Regions from separate parts of the Dactylosporangium darangshiense genome, predicted to be linked through region 2. Evidence: riboswitches for the same ligand, from Rfam matches in the RefSeq annotation. Region 2 holds a riboswitch; the other holds the start of a gene.
The links. Region 2 has a riboswitch for S-adenosylmethionine ahead of thrC (threonine synthase). Riboswitches for the same ligand answer to the same signal wherever they lie in the genome.

Region 1 (3,203 bases), on a different contig from region 2:
CTCACCGCCGCCGACCTGACCCCGTCCGCCGTCCTCGACCGGGTCGCCGCGATGGGCGACCTACTGCAGGGCGGCGAGTAGCCGATCGATGTGGGCTATTTTCTCTACCGTCGCTTACACCAGGCGATCTATCGCAATGCGGCCAGGAGCCGGTCGATGTGCTCCAGGGTCGTACCGATGCCGATGCTGGCGCGGATCGCCTGAGCAGGTGCCGCGGCGGCGCCCTTGCGCGCGGCGGCCTCGGCCAGCAGGCGGCGGGTGAGCGGGTGCGCGCAGAACAGCCCGGTGCGCACGCCGATGCCGTGGTCGCGGCCCAGCTCGTCGGCGAACGCGCCCGGGTCGCGGTCCAGCAGCGCGAAGGACACGATGCCGACCCGCTCGGCATCGGCCGGGAACAGCCGCAGCTCCTCGGCGTGCGGCAGGGCGGCCAGGCCGGCCCGCAGCCGCCGGACGAGGGCCTGTTCGCGGTCGCCGTGCTCCCGCTCGCGCAGCGCGCGCAGGGCGGTGGCCAGCGCGACCGCGCCCAGCAGGTTGGGCGTGCCGGCCTCGTGGCGGGCCGGGCCGCTCGCCCAGCGCACCGCGCCGTCGTCGGCCACGTGCGCGCTCGCGCCGCCGCCGGCCAGGTAGGGCTCCGCGGCCTCCAGCCAGTCCGACCGGCCGGCGAGCACACCCGCCCCGAACGGCGCGTACAGCTTGTGCCCCGAGAACGCCACGTAGTCGGCGCCGAGCCCGGCCAGCGCGCCCGGTGCGTGCGGTGCGAGCTGCGCGGCGTCGACCGCGATCCGGGCGCCGTGGCGGTGCGCGACCTCGGCCAGCCGCCCGACCGGGAAGACCTCGCCGGTGACGTTGCTCGCCGCCGTGACGCTGACGAGCACGCTTCGGCCTCGGGTGGACCGCAGGTGCTCCTCCAGGGCCGCGACCGCCTCGTCCGGGGTGCGCGGCGCGGCAAGCCGGGCCGTGTCGCGCCAGGGCAGCAGGTTGGCGTGGTGCTCGGCGTCGAACGTGACGACCGTGGTGTCCGCGGGCAGGGCGCGCGCCAGCAGGTTGAACGCGTCGGTCGTGTTGCGCGTGAAGATCACGGTCTCGCCCGGGCCGTGACCGAGGGCGTCCGCGACGCTCTCCCGGGCCAGCTCGTACTCCCGGGTGCAGCGCTGCGACAGCGCGCCCGCGCCGCGATGGACCGAGCCGTAGTAGGGCAGCAGGTCGGCGACCGCGTCCGCGACGACCCGCAGGCACGGCGCGGTGGCGGCGATGTCGAGGTTGGCGAAGTCGACGGACCGGCCGTCGCGCAGCTTGACCTCGCCGGGGGACAGCACATCGGACACAGGGAGCACCCTTCGCTCGCGCTTGCCCGGGCACACCGCGTGCCGGGCCGGGTCATCACCCGGGGCACCCCGCCGCGAACGCGAGGGTTGCCGGCCAGCAAGCCGGGGCTTGTGCGCTGGCACTCATGACCTGAGCCGACGGTACCGCGGATAAGGTTGCGTCATGAGCGAACTCCCGCCGAATGGGACGCCCAACTCGCCCTGGGCCTCGCCGAGCGGCGCGCCCGACGGGCCGCAGCCCGAGGGGCCGCAGCCCGCGCCGGACCGTCCGTGGGGGCGACCGGACCAGCCCCCGGCGGCGCAGGAACAGCCTCCTCCCGCGGCTCCTCCTCCTCCCGCGGCTCCTCCTCCGGCGGCGGCTCCTCCTCCGGCGGCGGCCCCTCATCCGGCTGCCGCGCCGCCCTCGGCCTGGCCGTCGGCCCTGCCCGGCCTCGGGGTGCCCAACGTGACCTCGGCGGTGGAGCCGAGTACGGGGCAGCAGGAGTACCCGACGGCCGCGCTCGCGCTCGCCGCCGCGCCGCCGGCCAAGCGCTCCGACCGGCGCCGGCTGTGGACGCTCATCGGCGTCATGAGCTTCATCGCCCTGTGCGGCGTGGCCGTGCTCGCCTTCTTCGGCTTCAGCGGCGGCTGGACGGCGCTGCTCGTCGGCGTCGGCTCGGCCGTCATCCCGGTGCCGGTGCTCGTCACCTGCTTCCTGTGGCTGGACCGCTACGAGCCGGAGCCGGTGAAGTACCTGGTCTTCGTCTTCGGCTGGGGTGCCTGCGTGGCCACCGGCGTCGCGCTGGTCGTCAACACCGCCGGCAGCTACTTCGCCGAGCAGGCCGGCATCAAGGACAGCCTCGTCGCGGTGCTCCTCGCCCCGCTGATCGAGGAGAGCATGAAGGCGCTCGGCCCGGCGCTGCTGTTCTGGCGCCGCCCGCGCGCGTTCTCCGGCATCATCGACGGCATCGTCTACTGTGGACTGTCGGCGACCGGCTTCGCGATGGTGGAGAACATCCTGTACCTCGGCTTCAAGGGGTACGGCGAGACGGCCGACAAGACCGGGCCGGTCTCGGGCGCGGCCGCGCTCGTCGCCATCTTCATCGTGCGGATCCTGATGACCGGCTTCGCCCACCCGCTGTTCACGTCGATGACCGGCATCGGGCTGGGCGTCGCGTCGCGCTCGTCCACCAAGGCGGTGCGCTTCCTCGCGCCGCTCGCCGGCCTGCTGGTCGCGATGATGCTGCACGGCTCGTGGAACTTCATGTCGGTCACCGCGTCGACGAGCGCCTGGGTGCTGCTCTACGGCTACTTCACGGTGATGATGCCGATCTTCCTGTGCATGGTCGGGTTCGCCCTGTGGCTGCGCGCCAACGAGGGCCGGCTCACCGAGCGGGTGCTGGGCGAGTACGCGCGGGCCGGCTGGTTCTCCCCGCCGGAGGTCGCCGCGCTCGGCACCCTCGGCCGCAGGATCTCCGCGCGCCGCTGGGCCAAGCGCGTGGCCGGCGACGCGGGCGCCAAGGCGATGCGGGCCTTCCAGTTCGACGCCACCCGGCTCGCTCTGCTGCGCGACGGGCTGCACCGCGGCCTGGACAAGGAGCCCAAGCGGCGGATGGAGGCGCTGGCCGAGGAGCGGCAGCTGCTCATCGCGCTGGACGCCTACCGTCAGGTGTTCGTCGGGCGGGACCCGCAGTCGCCGCGGGCGGTGTGGGACGGGGCGCGCTATCACATCACGTTCCCCGACGGCGTGGTGCGCGTGCTCGACGCGCCGCCCACTCCGGTCGTCCCGGTCCCGGTGACCCTGGCGGCGCCCCCACCCATGTTCCCGGCCTACTACCGGTAGCGGCCGGTTCCTTACAGGTAGAGGCCCGTGGAGTCCGGCTCGACCCGGCGGGCCGC
Region 2 (3,203 bases):
CAAGTCTGGAAGCGCTCTCTCAATCTGAACGCTCGGTAATGATCGGACTCAAAAAAATCATCCGAGCAGGCCGGCCTCGCGAGCAGACTTCAACGAGGGCTTGACACGGTGCGTCGGACCGACTAGTTCGGCGACCGCATCGAGGGTTTTGAGGCCGTCGCCGGTGTTGAAGATGACCGTCTCGGCGTTGGGGTCGAGCTTGCCGGACTCGACGAGCTTCTTGAGCACGGCGGTGGTGACCCCGCCGGCCGTCTCGGCGAACACGCCGGCGGTGCGGGCCAGCAGCTGGATGCCGGCGCGGATCTCGTCGTCGTCCACGTACTCCATCCAGCCGCCGGTGCGCCGCACCGACTCGAGCGCGTAGACACCCGCGGCCGGGTCGCCGATGTTCAGCGACTTCGCGATGCCGGTCGGCTTGACGGGGGTGATCTCGTCGGTGCCGTCGTGCAGCGCCTTCGCGATCGGGTTGCAGCCCGCGGACTGGGCGCCGAAGACCTTCCACTCGCTCGGCGGCACCAGGCCGATCTCGACCAGCTCCACGAACGCCTTGTCGATCTTGGTCAGCAGCTCGCCGCTGGCCATCGGGATGACCACCTGAGCCGGGATGCGCCAGCCGAGCTGCTCGGCGACCTCGTACCCGAGCGTCTTGGAGCCCTCGGCGTAGAACGGCCGGACGTTGACGTTGACGAACGCGGTGTCCTCGAACTCGTCGGTCTCGGTGAGCTCGGAGCACAGCCGGTTGACCTCGTCGTAGGAGCCCTCGATGGCCACGACCTCGCCGCCGTACACCGCCGTCATGACGACCTTGCCGGGCTCCAGGTCGGCCGGGATGAACACGGTCGACGGGACGCCGGCGCGGGCCGCGTGCGCGGCGACGGAGTTGGCGAGGTTGCCGGTGGAGGCGCAGGAGTACCGCGTGAAGCCCAGTGCCTTGGCCGCGGTCAGCGCCACGGAGACGACCCGGTCCTTGAACGAGTGCGTCGGGTTGGCCGAGTCGTCCTTGACGTACAGCGGCGCGGTGAACCCGAGCTCCTTGCCCAGACCGTCGGCCTTCACCAGCGGGGTCAGCCCCGGGTCCAGGGTGACGCGGGTGGCCGGGTCGACGCCGACGGGCAGCAGCGGCGCATACCGCCAGATGTTCTGCGGACCGGCCTCGATCTGCTGCCGGGTCACCCGCGCCAGCGCCTCGGCGTCGTAGCCGACCTCGAGCGGGCCGAAACACTCGTAACAGGCGTGCTGCGCCGCGAGCGGAAAGGTGGCACCGCAGCCGCGGCAGACGAGGTTGCGAGCGGGCGAGTCGGTGAAGACACCGAGCGTCGAGGTCATGGCGAGGCCTTCCTCTCATCTTTCCCAAGGCACACGGGCGTGCGCCGGGACGGATTTGGCACCTACCGCGGGCGGGCCTCGTCTTCGAGACGCTCTCGCAGGGGTTGCCGGGGCTTCATCGGGCCGTGTCCCTCTGCCCCTCTGGATGAGGTATTCAGTTGTGGTTGTGCGCTTCTGTTGAGTGTAAGGGGCGCCACCCGCGGCCGGGTATGAGTCATCTCACGACCTGGACGCGGCTAGCGTTTCACCCATGCACCCGATCGCGGCCGAGTGGTTCGCACGGCGCACGTCCCGCTGGCCGGACTGGCCCGCCGAGGAGTTGCTCGAGGCCAAGGGCGACACGCGGGTGAGCGTGGTCCTGCCGGCGCTCGACGAGGAGCCGACGGTGGGCGAGATCGTCACCGGCGTGCGCACCCTCGGCCCGCTCGTCGACGAGCTCATCGTCGTCGACTCCGGCTCGGTCGACCGCACCGCGGAGGTCGCCGCGGCGGCCGGCGCCACCGTGCACCACCGCGACGACATCCTGCCGGGCGCGGGCTCCCGGCCGGGCAAGGGCGAGGTGCTGTGGAAGGCGCTCGCGATCACCAAGGGCGACATCCTGGTGTACGTCGACGCCGACCTCACCGACTTCCGCCCGCACTTCGTGACCGGCCTGCTCGGCCCGCTCTTCGCCGACCCGGCCACGCTCATGGTCAAGGCCTTCTACGACCGCCCGCTGCTGGACGTCTCCGCCGCCGGCGGCGGCCGGGTCACGGAGCTGGCCGCCCGCCCGCTGCTCAACGCCCACTTCCCGCAGCTCGCGGGCGTGGTGCAGCCGCTGGCCGGTGAGTACGCGGCCCGCCGCACGCTGCTCGAGTCGCTGCCGTTCGCGGCCGGCTACGGCGTGGAGACCGGCCTGCTCATCGACACGTTCCGCGCGCACGGGCTGGACGCGGTCGCGCAGGTCGACCTGGGCCAGCGCACGCACGGCCATCAGGACACGGCGGCACTGGGCCGGATGGCCGCGACGATCGTGCACACGATCAACGCCCGCGTCTCACCCGGCCACGCGCTCTGGCCGACGCTGACGCAGTTCGAGCGGCACGATTCCGCAGTGGTACCGCGGGTGACGGCCGTTTCGCACCCCGACCGCCCGCCGATGCTCACGATGCCCGGCTACTCCGGGCCGGACCCGGCCGCCTGAGCAGCCGGACGAGCCCCGCGCACCGGACCTTCACGACTCGGGGACGAACCGCCACAGCTGCGCGGTGGTGGTGCCGGCGCCCAGCACGGCGACGACCACGGCCGCCCACTCGGCGGTGAGCAGCCACCAGGGGGTCTCGATGATCGCGACCGGGGCCTCGCCGGTGAACGAGCCCACGATCACCGCGACGGAGATCAGCAGCATCACGACGAGCAGCAGGACCGCGATCAGGCGCAGGACCCACTGGCCGGTGCGCCCGCCCAGGCGGGCCAGGACGGTGCTGCCGAGCGCGATCGCGGCGGCGAATCCGCTCGCGACCGCGCCCAGCAGCGTGAAGATCCGGGCGGTCTCCACCTCGGTCGGGCCCTGCGTCACGTTGGAACTCTGCGCGAAGTGGGTCCACTGCACGAGGTGCGCCTGGTCGTAGTAGAGGCCCGCCGCCAGGGCGGCGAGCCCCGCGACCAACACGCACGCGCCACCGAGGGCGGAGATCCGCATGGACGGGCACCCTACCGGTCGGTAGCGGCCCGTCCAATGGCGGTCAGCTGACCACGTCCTTGCGCAGGAAACGCCACCAGGCAAGGGAGAAGAACACGGTGGCGTACGCCAGCGCCGCCACGCAGCCCTTGACCAGGTCGCCGGTCTGCATCGGGCTGGACAGCAGGCCCAGCCAGGCGTCGGCGTAGTGCGTCGG

Region 1: another riboswitch for S-adenosylmethionine. It lies ahead of ABD901_RS10310 (aminotransferase class V-fold PLP-dependent enzyme); the one in region 2 lies ahead of thrC (threonine synthase).

The regions. Positions count from the first base shown of each region.
Region 1 covers NZ_BAABAT010000004.1:112,328-115,530, forward strand. Annotated here, with positions in the region: gene ligD (non-homologous end-joining DNA ligase) at 1-81, shown strand, start outside; gene ABD901_RS10310 (aminotransferase class V-fold PLP-dependent enzyme) at 129-1,316, opposite strand; SAM riboswitch class IV at 1,339-1,456, opposite strand; gene ABD901_RS10315 (PrsW family intramembrane metalloprotease) at 1,771-3,147, shown strand; gene ABD901_RS10320 (GroES family chaperonin) at 3,159-3,203, opposite strand, start outside.
Region 2 covers NZ_BAABAT010000033.1:4,536-7,738, forward strand. Annotated here, with positions in the region: gene thrC (threonine synthase) at 58-1,326, opposite strand; SAM riboswitch class I at 1,339-1,478, opposite strand; gene ABD901_RS40575 (glucosyl-3-phosphoglycerate synthase) at 1,577-2,509, shown strand; gene ABD901_RS40580 (hypothetical protein) at 2,540-3,007, opposite strand; gene ABD901_RS40585 (ABC transporter permease) at 3,051-3,203, opposite strand, start outside.